4 regions of the Chryseobacterium sp. CFS2 genome follow, and region 2 is predicted to be linked to each of the others. Evidence: riboswitches for the same ligand, from Rfam matches in the RefSeq annotation. Region 2 holds a riboswitch; each other region holds the start of a gene.
What was found. Region 2 has a riboswitch for cobalamin ahead of metE (5-methyltetrahydropteroyltriglutamate--homocysteine S-methyltransferase). Riboswitches for the same ligand answer to the same signal wherever they lie in the genome.
Positions count from the first base shown of each region.

Region 1 (3,608 bases), on a different contig from region 2:
CCTGATGAAGCATTTTGTACAAAAACATTTCCTCCTGCTTCTACTGTTTTATCAGAAACGTCAGTCATACTGATTTTACTTACAAATGAATAGTCAGAAGCTTTATATTTCGTTACACTTTTCGTATTGGCTGTGAAATTGGTATTGGAAACGTAGATAAAGTCATTCGCAAAAGTAATTCCTCTTGGATTATCAAGCTGATCAGTAATTACTGCTAACTTCTTGAACGTATAACGGTCTACAACAACAATTTTGTTTGAGTTATTGATCACAAGATAAGCCTTATTTCCGTTAAGACCAATCGTTTGAAGAACATCACCAAGGATTTCTTTATTGTTATAACCGTACACATCATCCTGCTTCAGGCTTAAATCTCTTGTCAGGAATGTTACTTTAGCTCCCTGGCTGTTAAAATTCCCTTCATTAGAGATAAAATATCCGTTCTGATAAGTGATCGGAGAGATTTCAATTTCGTCAGAACCATTTGTACATGAAGAGATATTAAACAATAATACCACTGCAAAGAGTACAGTTAAAAGTTTAGTTATTTTCATAATTTATTCAATTTTATTTGTTAAAAATTTATTGCTGCATACACACTATAGTTTCTTTTCGGTAAAGGATAGAAAGCAACGGTTTTATAGTATGTATTGGTTAGATTATTCACTTTAAACCCTAAAGTATATTTTTTGGCTAAGGTTGCAGAAACACCCATATTTAAAAGAAAATAAGGATCTATGGCATCTGATCTTTTTTCATCACTTGTCGTGTAGGTAATACCATTCAGCAGTCCCTGTGCGAAAAATTTAAAGAAGCCATATTCATAATCTATATTCGCCGTCCCTCTGTGCATGGGAACGTAAGGTCTCTGCATCTTCGTTTCTTTATCAATAGATTTTGCATAATAGTATCCTGCATTTGCTCTGAATTTATGATTCCCAAACTGTTTACTGAAAGACAACTGGGATTCCAGCCCGTAAGATTCAAATTTATTGATATTGGATGCCTGCCAGTAGCCTAAAGCAGTGGGAAGCCATACAATAAGATCCGTCACATTCATATAATAAGGAGACAAAGTAAGTTTGAAATCTCCCATTTTGAACTCATTTGTCATATCAAACTGAGTAGAAGTTTCGGGTCTCAGATCTTTATTTCCTCCCGGTTCATAATAAATATCATTAAATGACGGATATCTGAAATTCTTTGATACGTTAAGACTCACATCATACCATTTCAAGGCACTCCATTTTCCGGAGAATGAATACATAAAAGGAGACTTCACATCTTCCACAAAATCTTTCTTAAATCCACCTTCAAAACGCAGGTCTTTCGTAGCAAAATACCTCAACAATCCTGAAATTGAGCCGATATTTCTGCTTACATCAGATATTCCACTCGCGTACCCTTCTCCTTTATTGATCTGAAATTCTCCGATAAGATTAAAATTCCATTTTGAATTCAGGAAATAATTGAAATCATTTTTGAAGATATAATTTTTCCCGGTTCCACCACTGGATTTAGGTTGATTTAGTGAACCGAAATACTGAAAGTTTTCTTCCGTATACGCTGCTTTAAAGGAGTTGCTGAAATTTGTTTTGTTCCAGTCCCACGAAAGAAGACTTCTTACACTTTGAGTCTTATATTTTGTCTTTGTTCCTGTTTCTTCATACACAGGATAATGCTGTGAAGAATCAAAAAACTGGCTCTGCCATGAAATTTTATGATCATTCGTTATCTTGTAGGAAGCTCCTGCATTGAACGTAGTATTGTAATAATTTCCGTTTCGGTTAATATAGTTCAGATCGCTTACCTGATAATCATTTTCACTTACAGAATAATTTCCGGAAGCTTTAAAACTGAACCTTTCATTACTGTAAGAACCTTTTACAAAATTATTATAGGTATTAAAAGAAGCAACTTCTGAAAATAAAGAACCATGGAAGCCTTTATTAAAATCAAGGGTATTATTCAGGTGAATACTTCCTCCGATAGCACCACTTCCATACACCACACTTCCGCCACCGGCTTTTATACCGATCTGATCATAGCCGAACAAAGCAATATTATTGATATCTCCCTGTCCCAGAAAACTGGAATTGATATTAATCCCATTCCATACAAATGCTGTCTGCTGAGCGGTAGTTCCTCTGAATGAAGGTGAAGAAACAGCACCACGACCATTTTCTTTAATAAAAACCTGCGACTGAAATCTCAGAAGCTCCGAAAGATTACTGGAGTTTTTCTCGGCATCTTCCTCCGAAATTATTTTTACAGGATGAAAAAGTTTAACCCTGTTCATCTGGTTGTCGAAAACATAAATAGTATCGATGGTTTTCTCTTGTCCAAAAAGAAAGCAACCATACGATGAAAAAAGCAGTACTAAAGATCTTTTTATATCCATACTTTTTTACTTTTCCTCCGAAAGCAATATGTTTTTTAATTATAATTCCGGCAGGTCTCCTGACTTTCGCATTCTGCTCCTTCCCGTTTTTATACAGTGGTTTTTTGCAGAAACTTTTGTTGCGATTTACAGTTGCGGGGACAGTCCGGGAGTTACACCCGATTCCCTTTTCATTCCAAAATACTGGAAACCAAAATTTTTGCAAAGATAGTTTTTTATATGTATTCGCCCAAAACCATACTTATGCTTAAAAAGCAGGTCTTCTTATGAGGTGAAACAAAAAAAGAACAGCTGCTTTCAATATTGAAAACAGCCATTCATCCCACTACTTTACTATTTATATATGTTACTTTTTAATCAGTTTATAAGTCTCTTTTTTACCTCCTTTCACAGAGTATTGTAAAATATAATCTCCTTTTGATAAGGATGAAACATCAATCTGTCCTTCTACAGCATTGAATGATTTCACCCTTTGTCCAACCATATTATAAATTTCTGCGTTCTCTATTTTTCCTGTTCCTTTAAAATATAGAATATCAGCAACTGGATTAGGATAAATACCTATGCTGCTTTTCTCTTTTACAGCGTCATTGACGGATAAAAATTCAGAAGTATCCAGATAAAAAGCGATCATCTGACCTGAAGCATTTGTTCCTGAACCTGCAATTTTCTTTCCATCCTGTGAAATAGCCAGAGGAAGTCCCATGGTTACCCCATTCGTTGCAATTCCTAAGGATGCTGCATAATCATTCAGATTAATCCTTCCGGTAGCAGAAGTCCAGATAAAACCTTCTCCGGACATGGGAGGAGCACCAAATGCTCTGTAATATCCGATAACTTTTTTCCCATCAGCAGAAATTCCTGTTGCACCCCCTTTGAAACTGAAAGAAGCATTAGGATGGGTGATATACGTGAGCCCGCTTACAGTATTCCAAACATAGGGATTAGGATTTGCAGCTCCTATGATGGTATTTCCGTCTGCAGAAATCCCTCCTGCTTCCCCTACATTATTCCCGTTATTATCAGTAATAAAACTTTCTACTCCATCCTGCCATTTTGCACCGCTTCTCGTACCGTTTGATTCATCCTGCCATCCCACAATTACTGTTCCTGCTGCATTAATTGCATTTGCTCTTGAACTGCGTCCGGAAACAATACTTCCAAGATCTACCATTCCGTTCACTTCATCCCATTTCACAGCGTGGGC
Region 1 covers NZ_JAZHQU010000004.1:604,327-607,934, forward strand. The annotation lists gene ODR02_RS12605 (DUF5074 domain-containing protein) at 1-554, opposite strand, end outside; gene ODR02_RS12610 (TonB-dependent receptor plug domain-containing protein) at 575-2,401, opposite strand; cobalamin riboswitch at 2,434-2,611, opposite strand; gene ODR02_RS12615 (T9SS type A sorting domain-containing protein) at 2,748-3,608, opposite strand, start outside.
Region 1: it holds a riboswitch for cobalamin, as region 2 does, so the genes downstream of both, ODR02_RS12610 (TonB-dependent receptor plug domain-containing protein) here and metE (5-methyltetrahydropteroyltriglutamate--homocysteine S-methyltransferase) in region 2, are expected to answer to the same signal.

Region 2 (3,608 bases):
TTTAAAATCTGCAAAGGCATTCAGCAGTTCCATCTGAGAACGGGAGCATTCTATAGTAATCACGTCTGCATCCATATCCGCAATATTTTCAATAATATCATTGAATTCTGAATAACACATATGGGTATGAATTTGTGTAGCATCTTCCACTCCACTTGCTGAAATTCTGAAAGCTTCAACCGCCCATTTCAGATAATTCTGCCAGTCTGCTTTTCTTAAAGGAAGCCCTTCTCTGATAGCAGGTTCATCAATCTGAATAATTCTGATTCCGGCTTTTTCCAGATCCACTACTTCATCACGGATTGCCAGCGCAATCTGCTTGCACGTTTCTGAACGAGGCTGATCATCACGTACAAAAGACCACTGTAAAATCGTCACAGGACCCGTCAACATTCCTTTTACCCATTTTTCCGTTTGAGATTGGGCATACTGAGACCAATACACCGTCATAGGAGTCGGGCGGGAAACATCACCAAAGATCACAGGAGGTTTTACACAACGGCTTCCGTAGCTCTGTACCCATCCGTTTTTGGTGAACACAAATCCTTCCAGCTGTTCTCCAAAATATTCCACCATATCATTACGCTCAAATTCTCCATGCACCAATACATCAATGCCGATGTCTTCCTGCCAGCGAATGGTTCTCTGAGTTTCTTCTTTTAATAAAATATCGTATTGCTCCGCGGTAAGTTCTCCTTTTTTGAATTTAGCTCTCCAGCTTCTTACCTCTGTTGTCTGCGGGAATGACCCGATTGTTGTAGTGGGAAACAAAGGAAGCTGCAGGACTTGCTGCTGTTCTTCTTTACGGGTTTTGAAGGCATTTATTCTTTGTGCGTCCTTTTCAGTGACCGCATTTGATCTTTGTTTTACCTGATCATTGTGGATAAGAGAAGAGGTTCTTCTGCTTTCAATGGCTTTTTTATTTTCTTCAAATACCTCAAGAATGTGTTCTTTTTCCGTTCCTGATACCAGTTCTTTAAGCGTCACCACTTCTTCTACTTTCTGTTTAGCAAAAGCAAGCCAGTTTTTAATCTCAGGGTTAAGGTTCGTTTCAAAATCAAGATCGCAAGGAGAATGAAGCAATGAACATGACGGTGCAATCAAAATCCTTTCAGAGCCTAATTTGTCAACAGCTTTTCTGATGAAAGACAATGACTTTTCAAAATCATTTTTCCAGATATTTCTGCCATCAATTACTCCTAACGAAAGACTTAGGTTTTCCGGAATACGATTCAGAATATCATCCAATTGTTCCGGATTTCTAACCAAATCGATATGCAAACTATTCACCGGAAGTGAAACAGCAAGCGATGCATTATCTTTTAATCCGTCGAAATAAGTGGCAACAATGAATTTCAGTTTCGGGAAACGGTTTCTTATTTCTGAATACACAGAAAGATAGGTTTCTTTTGCTTTCTCAGTTAAATCCAGAGCCAGAAAAGGTTCATCAAACTGAATCCATTCAGCACCCTGCTCCTGAAGTTTGGTTAAAATTTCCGTATATACAGAAAGAAGATTTCCAGCCAGATCCAGTTTATCAAATCCTTCTTCTTTTTCTTTTCCTAATAACAGATAAGTAACAAGCCCTATAATTACAGGTTTTGCATTGATACCCGCCTGTTTCGCTCCGGAAAATTCATTGAAAATTTTATCTGAGCTTAATTTAAATTGCTGGTTTTTATAAAATTCCGGGACAATGTAGTGATAGTTGGTATCAAACCACTTGGTCATTTCCATTGCTGTAATGTCCAACCCTTCTTTCTGGTATCCTCTTGCCATCGCGAAATAAAGATCCAGCTCAGAGTTGTTCTTTTTAAGCACCACCTCATGGTAACGTGAAGGAATTGCTCCTACTACAAGGCTCATATCCAATACCTGATCATAATAGGAAAAATCGTTGCACGGGATAAGATCTATGCCGGCTTCTTTCTGAATATTCCAGTTTTGATTACAGAGAGTTCTCCCTGTATTCAGAAGTTCTTCCAAAAGAATTTTACCTGACCAATATTGTTCGCAGGCTTTTTTGAGTTCTCTTTTGCTACCAATACGCGGATAGCCCAGAATGTGAGTTTGCATTTTTTTAAACTTTTTAATTAAACTTAATAGGAAAGTGCTTTAAAATGCTTCGTTATGTTTTAGCGGAAAAAGTTTCAGGAAAGTAATGACATAGCAGACAGTGCATTTCCTTCAGAAAGAAAAATACATGAATCTGATCTATCATCTGTATGACCCAAAAGCTTCAGCCCGCGAAAGCATTGTCAATTCAGTAAAGGCAGGTCTCCTGACTTGTAACAGTTTCCGTCATCCTTCCCGCTTTTGGCAGTGGATATACAAAGACAGAAACTTTTGGTGTGTTACTTACAGTTGCGCGACAGCTCGTGATTTGCACACGATTCCCTATTAATCTACCTTAAGTAAAACCTTTCCTGTTTGATGAAGTATCTATAAAGAACTGTACTTTTACCTTTAACAATTGCTTCCAGTAAAAGTTTTTAATTTTGTGTAAAATTAGCAATACAGAATAAAAGCACAATAAATAAGTAAAAATTAAGCAAAATAAACTTTTAAAAATAAAAATAAAAGCATATAATTCTATATATTTGATTGTTTTAATCATTTAAAAGAATAATATTCTGTGGAACAACTCGATGACAAGGATTTACAGCTGCTCAGGCTGCTCCAGAAAAATGCCAAACTGACCGTTAAAGAACTTGCTAAAGAAGTGAACCTTTCTACTTCACCGGTTTTTGAAAGAGTAAAAAGGCTGGAACAGGAAGGGTTTGTTAAAAGATATGCAGCCGTTCTGGATGCTGAAAAACTCAACCGTGGATTTACCGTTTTCTGCCAAATCAAGCTTAAAATTCACGACAGATCTGTAGGCTATGACTTTGTAAAAGAAATTCTGGAGATTGAAGAAGTTGCCGAATGCTACAATATTTCCGGAGATTTTGATTTCCTTCTGAAAGTTCAGGTAAGAGATATGAAACATTACCAGGATTTCGTATTTAATAAACTGGGATCTGTAGATTCCATCGGGAGTACCCACAGTACATTTGTCATGGCTGAAGTGAAAAACAACCATGGACTTACCATTTAATTGAACAGGAAACCGGTTTTATTCTTCAATCCATTTTCTGAAAGCAGATGTATTGCTCTGGCTTGTAATAAGATGATCTTTCTGACCTTTTATCTGGGCGGAAAGTGTATTCTTATTGTAACGTTCTATTCTTTCAATATGCTTTTTCTGGACGAGTGCACTGCGGTTGATCCTGAAAAAATCTGAAGCATTGAGCTGGGTTTCAATTTCTTTCAGAGTAGATTCATTCAACAGGTGTTTTTTTCCTGTTGTATCAAAAGCAAAGACAATCCCTTCTTCCGCTTCAAAGAAAGTAATGTCTTCCGTATTGATAAAATAGATTCCCTGATGTGAGCTGACCGAAAATCGTTTCTTATAGCTTTTCTCCACAGGGCTGTTATTTAGTATTTGCTGAAGTTTTACCCAAACATCCTCCGGCTCTGATGCTGTATTTCCCAATAGAATAAATTTATCCCAAGCCTTTTGAAAACGGCTCTGCGAAAATGGTTTTAAAAGATATTCAATCCCGTTG
Region 2 covers NZ_JAZHQU010000001.1:56,196-59,803, forward strand. The annotation lists gene metE (5-methyltetrahydropteroyltriglutamate--homocysteine S-methyltransferase) at 1-2,076, opposite strand, end outside; cobalamin riboswitch at 2,255-2,440, opposite strand; gene ODR02_RS00280 (Lrp/AsnC family transcriptional regulator) at 2,636-3,097, shown strand; gene ODR02_RS00285 (LytR/AlgR family response regulator transcription factor) at 3,116-3,608, opposite strand, start outside.

Region 3 (3,608 bases), on a different contig from region 2:
AACCATTGAACGCATGACATCCATTGGGTGTGCAGCTGCCGGAATACTTTTTAAAATATTTCTAACAGAATGAGGAAGACCTCTCAATGATTTTAATTTTGCTTTATAGTTTTTGAGTTGAGCTTCAGTGGGCAGCTGACCATAAATAAGCAGGTAAGCAACTTCTTCAAATTGTGCTCTCTCTGCAAGATCCAATATATCATAACCTCTGTAATGGAGATCATTTCCACTTTTTCCTACACTGCAAAGAGCGGTATTACCTGCTGTCACTCCGGAAAGTGCTACGCTTTTTTTAGGCTTAAATGTTGGTTCGCTATTCGTTGACATGAGTATTTTGTTTAAAAAGGTTATCTAATTTTTGTTCATAATCGTGGTAGCCAATACTTTGATAGAGTTCTTCTCTTGTCTGCATTGTATCTAGCACATTGGCTTGTGTTCCGTCTTTACGGATATGTTGGTATACATTCTGTGCAGCTTTATTGGCAGCTCTGAAGGCAGAAAGAGGGTAGAGGACGAGTCCTACACCTGCATTTTTCAGTTCTTCTACAGTGTACATTTTGATCATTCCAAATTCCGTGATATTGGCTAGTACAGGAATCCCAGTAGCATCAACAAATTTTTGATAAAAGCTTAAATCAGGAACTGCTTCAGCAAAAATGAAATCTGCCCCGGCTTCTTTATAAGCGATGGCTCTTTCTAGCGTTTTTTCCAGTCCTTCACTGGCAAAAGCATCTGTTCTGGCTCCGATCACAAAATTTTCATCGGTACGGGCATCTGCTGCGGCTTTAAGCCGGTCCACCATTTCCTCTTTGCTTACGATTTCTTTTCCGGGGCGGTGTCCGCAACGTTTTGCTCCCACCTGATCTTCAATGTGAATGGCAGCAGCTCCGGCTTTGATTAATGATTTTATCGTTCGGGCAACATTAAAAGCGGAAGGTCCAAATCCTGTATCAATATCTACCAAAAGTGGTAAATCACAAATATTAGTAATACGCTGAACATCTATGAGTATATCATCCAGAGTTGTAATTCCTAAATCAGGAATTCCTAAAGACCCTGCAGCAACACCTCCTCCTGAAAGATAGATGGCATTAAAACCAGCCTGCTGTGCCAATAATGCATGGTTTGCATTGATGGCTCCAACAATCTGAAGGGGATTTTCTTTTTCCATAGCCTCCCGGAATTTTAAGCCGGGCGACTTCCAATTTTCATTTTTGATCATTATAATATTTATTGTTGAGTTGAAATTTGTTTGTCATTAAAGAAGCGGAAGAGCTGTAAAGACATCGCTTTTGAGTAAAAAGTAAAAAGTAGGAAAGGAGTTGGGGAATCTTCCCATTGTGCAGATGTCGGGAATTTTGAGAACCTCTGATTGTACAGGTTTGTAAAATAAACCTGTTGGAACTCCACGAATAATTAAAATTGCTTTGGTACACCTTATCCCTTTTTACATTGATTAAAATCCTATAAAAAGTTCTCTGTAAACTTCGCGGTGCTTTATTAAGAAAGAAAAATTACGGAAAGGGGATACGAATGAGCTACAGAATCATGAGAAGTACACAACGTACGCTCATATTCATCTCAAAAAATAACACAGTTTGATAAAAAAATTATCGTACTATATCCATATCGCATCATACCTGACTGTAAGCTTCAAATCGCGAAAGCATCGTCAATACGAAATAGGCAGGTCTCCTGACTTGTAACTGTTTTTATCATCCTTCCCATATAAAAAATATACAGTGGATATCAATTGATAAAAACTTTTTGTATGTTACTTACAGTTGCGCGACAGTTCGTGATTTACACACGATTCCCTTTTAATACACAGCTAAGTGTAACCAGTTTCGGTTGATAAAGAAGGTTTTAAGAACTCCTTGGTGGTAAATATAAGTATTTTATAATAACGAAAAAGATATTTTATGTAATCAATAGTTTTTTTAATTTAATGTATTGAAAATGTTTTAGTTGTAATCTGTGTTTTGGGAGTAGAACAGCTTGTTTGTGTTGTTAAATTAATATAAAACATGACCATAAAATTAAAGATAGTTAATAAATTTGCTGTTTTATTTTTATTTTACAAATCTTATTAACCGAATATAATTGACCATGGTAGAAATTACAAAATTTAAACAAAACTTGAATCTGCAGGAAATTCCGGTAGAACTGGAAAAACTGATCTACTTTCAGAATACTATTTCCTCGTATGAAAATTATTCACAAGGTTTTGGTGTTTTAATTGATGATAAATCCGGATTGAAAAGCTGGAGTGAGGACGAAAATTTTCTGAATAATTTACTGCCTTTTGCACAGGCGAATGGTTCCGGTTCCTTCTATGCCATTTGGAATAACGGAGTAGAGCAGCCTTTAAATAAAATGCCTGTGGTAGTTTTTGGGGATGAAGGCGGTGTTCACATTGTGGCTGAAAATATACTGCAGTTTTTGCATCTGCTCACTTTTGACAATGAAATTTCAGTAGGGCTTGATGAAGCTTATTTTTATAAAGAGGAAGATGATTATGAAGAGAGTGAAGGATTAAGTGAATATTTAGCCTGGATGAAAGGAGATTATGGGCTAAGCCAGATTGTAGAACCTGACTTATTGATTAAAGCTGCTCAGGATAAGCATAAAGAACATTTTGATGAATGGTTGGGGCAATATTTCGAATTATAAATTTTATGATAGCTCCAATAAACAAAAAACCTCACAATAAAAATTGTGAGGTTTTTTTGTGAGCGCGAAAGGATTCGAACCTTTGCCGTCCCGATTAAAAATCGGGATGCTCTATTTTGTGAGCTATAAAAAGATTTTTGATTAAGAGTAAACACAAAAAAAGACTCACTGTTTCCAGTAAGTCTTTAAGTGAGCGCGAAAGGATTCGAACCTTTGACCGTCTGCTTAGAAGGCAGATGCTCTATCCAGCTGAGCTACGCACCCATTGAGTAGTTTTGAGAAAACTACTAAAACAGTCGGGGCGGCAGGATTCGAACCTGCGACCTCCTGGTCCCAAACCAGGCGCGATGACCGGACTACGCTACGCCCCGAATATATAAAAAACAGCGGAGGGTAAGGGATTCGAACCCTTGCGACACTTTCGCGTCGACAGTTTAGCAAACTGCTCCATTAACCACTCTGGCAACCCTCCTTTTTGTTTATTTTTTAATGATCGTTGTTCCGTTATTGCGAGTGCAAATATAGAACAGATTTCTTTATTTACCAAATAAAATTCAAGAAAATTTTGTGTATTTTTGAAGTAATAAATCATTCAAAAACCAAACTGATGCGTAAGACATTATATATCATCGGATTAAGCACATTCGTTTTTTCTTGTACTTCTCAACAAAATGTAAAAAAAAATACATACAAACCGAAAACCCCAATAACACAGGCGAAACCAACGGTTAAGGTAACCCCTCCGGTGGCTCCAAAACCAAAAGTAGTTTCTGATCATGGAGTAGATTTTTTTACTACTAATATAGCAGACCCAACAAAAAATGATAATACGATAAGTTATGGTTCTATTGTATCTGCAAAACCAGGTGGCTATAAAGTGGTAAAGACTTATTTTCCTGCGGTTGCTCAAAATTTCAGGCAACGTTATCTGATAT
Region 3 covers NZ_JAZHQU010000014.1:14,378-17,985, forward strand. The annotation lists gene prpC (bifunctional 2-methylcitrate synthase/citrate synthase) at 1-327, opposite strand, end outside; gene prpB (methylisocitrate lyase) at 314-1,222, opposite strand; cobalamin riboswitch at 1,669-1,861, opposite strand; gene ODR02_RS22835 (hypothetical protein) at 2,110-2,673, shown strand; tRNA gene ODR02_RS22840 (tRNA-Arg) at 2,864-2,937, opposite strand; tRNA gene ODR02_RS22845 (tRNA-Pro) at 2,970-3,044, opposite strand; tRNA gene ODR02_RS22850 (tRNA-Ser) at 3,061-3,145, opposite strand; gene ODR02_RS22855 (N-acetylmuramoyl-L-alanine amidase) at 3,281-3,608, shown strand, end outside.
Region 3: it holds a riboswitch for cobalamin, as region 2 does, so the genes downstream of both, prpB (methylisocitrate lyase) here and metE (5-methyltetrahydropteroyltriglutamate--homocysteine S-methyltransferase) in region 2, are expected to answer to the same signal.

Region 4 (3,608 bases), 570 kb from region 2:
GATGTAGCAACAATCTGTACAGGGATGGCTGCTTCAATGGGAGCTGTATTATTGGTTGCCGGAGAAAAAGGAAAGCGTTCTGCGCTTAAGCATTCAAGAGTAATGATCCACCAGCCTTCAGGAGGTGCTCAGGGAGTTGCTTCTGATATGGAGATCAACTTAAGAGAGATGTTGAAATTGAAACAGGAGCTTTATGAAATCATCGGTCATCACTCAGGACAAACTTACGAGTGGGTAGAGAAATCTTCTGACAGAGATTACTGGATGACTTCTGAAGAAGCTAAAGGCTACGGAATGGTAGATGAGGTTCTTCAAAGATCTACAGAGAAAAAATAATTGATTGTAAAATCATAAAAAACCGCACCCAATAGGTGCGGTTTTTTTGTTCGGTTTATTATAGATTTAAACTGTATTGACTGGGTGGATTCCTGCGGAACGACACAATTGAAATGATGGTTTATACATAAAGTTTGTCATTCCGTAGGAATCCAGCCGCAATTATTCATGAAGAAATACTTCAGAAATAATCTACAATCCAGACCAGATTTCAATTAAAGACGTAAAAATTCCCATCCTTTGGAGGGGTGGCGAAAATTCAAAGAATTTTTGACGGGGTGGTTTTCTACACGCATTCTTTAAGAAATAACAATTAGGCACTTTTCTTTATTTTTTAACAATCTTATATATCACAGAACCTCTATTGGTTTTAATCTCAACAAAATAAACTCCTGTCTGCAAGGCTTGAATATTAACCTTCGCCAGCTGGGAAGTCTTTACTTTCTGTCCTGTAGCAGAATAAATATTCACTTCTTTCAGTTTCTCATCAGTTTCAATCTGAATAAAATCACTGGCCGGATTTGGATAAATGCCGAATTTTTTCTTTGTAACTGATGAAGTACCCAATGTCAGTTGTGCTTCAGTTGGAGTAAATGGTCTTCTTTGTCCGAAGCTTAATCCTAACCAATCGTTATTGCTCAGCTGAACCTGAGATAGATTTGCTTTCATTTGCCAGCTTGATAAATCTTTTCCTTTATACAATTTCCAGCTGTCCGATCCGGAAGTATTCCCGGTAAATGAATTTAATGATAAGTTAGAAATCTGATTGTTCGCTGATGTAAAATTAAAATAGGAAATCTGAGTCTGAACCAGCTGTAGAGCCTGCTCTGCAGTTATACTTCCGTTATATTTAATTCCAAAAACAAAAGAATTGGCATTTCCATTGGCATTGTCTGTCCCAAAATCAATAACTATGAGACTTTTATTATTTCCGGTTCCTACCCAATGAGTAACCTGAGAGGGAGTAAACCATGAAGAACTATAAGCCGGAACAGGAGGAGAAGGAGGGATGTCATAATGATCAATGCCATATGAAACTCCATACCATTTTCCGTCCGCTAAAGGAGTATAGCCTACACCGTTGTTCCATGTCATGCCGGATGCACTGGATCCGGACCATGTTATCCAGCTGTCATCAATGGTGGATGTATGATGGTTATAATTAAGAATAGAAAGATATCCTGTGGGAATATCAACGTTCATTTGGGGTTCTGCTGCCACAATTGCATTGATAAGATCTTCCATCAATAAATCATTGCCATCAAAACGGTATCCCCATGCATAAGAATTGGGAGTACTGCTGTCATTAAAATCTGCAATGAAATAGGCCTTTTTAGAACCGGTTCCTACCCAAAATTTAATGTCGTTTTCTGTAAATTGGGCCGACAAGAGCTGTATACAAAGCAGTAAGAAAAAAAGATAAATTTTCCTCATGATATCATTAATTTAAAGTTTTATTCCCGAAACTTATCTTCAGGGGGAGAAACAATTCTTTCTCTGAAGTCAGTATTCTAAGGCAGGTCTCCTGGCTCACATCTTACAGCTTCCTTCCCGGATTTCCCTCCAGTGGATTATTATGCTATAAGTTTAAACAGTTTACAGTTGCGGGTACAGCTCAGGATTTGAATAGTATTCTCACCTGATTCCCTATTAATGAACATTGTTCAGCCTTAAAACGCTGCAAATATATCATATAAATTGATGAGTCTGTTTTGTGAATTATTTTTTTTCAGATATCCTTAAAAAATTGATTTTAATATTGTTTAATGATTTGATTGTATTGTTATTGTTTTATTTTTAAATCCTGAATTTTTCTGTTTATATTCAATTCATTTTGTAGATTCTAATGTTAAAATACAATTATCATTATATTCAAGATCAGTTTACAATCAGTTTATACATTCGCAGCCATAAAATAGCATATGAAAAAATTACTATGGTCTGTTGGAGTACTGGCAGTATTGGCCTCATGTAAAAGTGATGATGACACAACAATAATGAATCAGGATATTAATTATTCCAAACTTCCTCAGGAGTTTCCATTTACAAAACTGGCTACGATTAACGGAGTGGATGTTATCAACGGCGGATTTGGTTCCGGAGCCGCAGCCCACCCTACAAGAAAAGGTGAATTTTATGTCATTACAGACAGAGGTCCAAATACCGACTTCCAGAATGGAAAAAAGTTCTTAGCACCTAACTTTACGCCAACGATTATGCATTTTAAAATTAATGCTGACGGGAATGTAGAGGTTATCAAATATATTAAGCTTAAAAATCCATCAGGACAACCTATTACAGGTCTTCCAAATCCTGTAGGAATGGGAAGTACAGGAGAAATTGCTTATGATGCTTCCGGAAATGTTTTAGGTACTGATCAGTACGGTCTTGACAGTGAAAGTATTGTAGCAGCAGCCGACGGTACATTCTGGGTTTCCGATGAATACGGACCGCATATTGTGCATTACAGTGCAGAGGGAGTAGAAATGGAAAGAATAAGCCCGATAGGTGTAAATACCGGATCCAGAAAACTACCTGCCGTTTTAGCCAAAAGAAGGGCCAACAGAGGGATGGAAGGATTGTGTATTACTCCGGACGGAAGAACGCTGGTAGGAACCATACAGTCGATGATGCTGGTACCAAGCAAGGCATTGGCAACCAATACTACTTTAACGAGAATTGTCACATTTGATATTATTACAGGGCAGACCAAGCAGTTTTTATATAAACAGGATGGAGGTGCTTCGGATTCGGTTTGTGATATTACGGCGTTAAGTAACAACGAATTTTTAGTGATCGAAAGAGACGGAAATTTTGGTTCCCAGGGAGGAATTAAAAAAGTATACAGAATCAATCTGAGCAATGCAACGGATGTAAACGGAACAGATATTACTGCTGTGGACGGTATGAAAGTGAATGGAAAAGCTTTGGAACAGTGCTCATGGGATGAAATTACCACTGCCGGAATAAAAGCTGTGACCAAAACATTGGCTGTTGATCTTGTTGCAAAACTGGGGTATGAGCATGATAAGTTTGAAGGGATCGTTTATTTGGGAAATAATAAACTTGCTGTTTTCAATGATGATGATTTTGGAGTAGTGGATGATGGAAACGGAAATCCGAAAGCTAAGATTCTTCCTAAAACAGGGAAGGTCGATAAAGGAACGATGTATGTAGTCGATATTAAATAATTAGATTTTTTTAACGGAAAACGGCGGCATCGAAGATGCCGCCGTTTTTATGTATCAATAGGAGCAGACTTAATCCGGGAC
Region 4 covers NZ_JAZHQU010000001.1:630,041-633,648, reverse strand. The annotation lists gene clpP (ATP-dependent Clp endopeptidase proteolytic subunit ClpP) at 1-336, shown strand, start outside; gene ODR02_RS02780 (T9SS type A sorting domain-containing protein) at 664-1,770, opposite strand; cobalamin riboswitch at 1,835-2,024, opposite strand; gene ODR02_RS02775 (esterase-like activity of phytase family protein) at 2,259-3,527, shown strand.
Region 4: it holds a riboswitch for cobalamin, as region 2 does, so the genes downstream of both, ODR02_RS02780 (T9SS type A sorting domain-containing protein) here and metE (5-methyltetrahydropteroyltriglutamate--homocysteine S-methyltransferase) in region 2, are expected to answer to the same signal.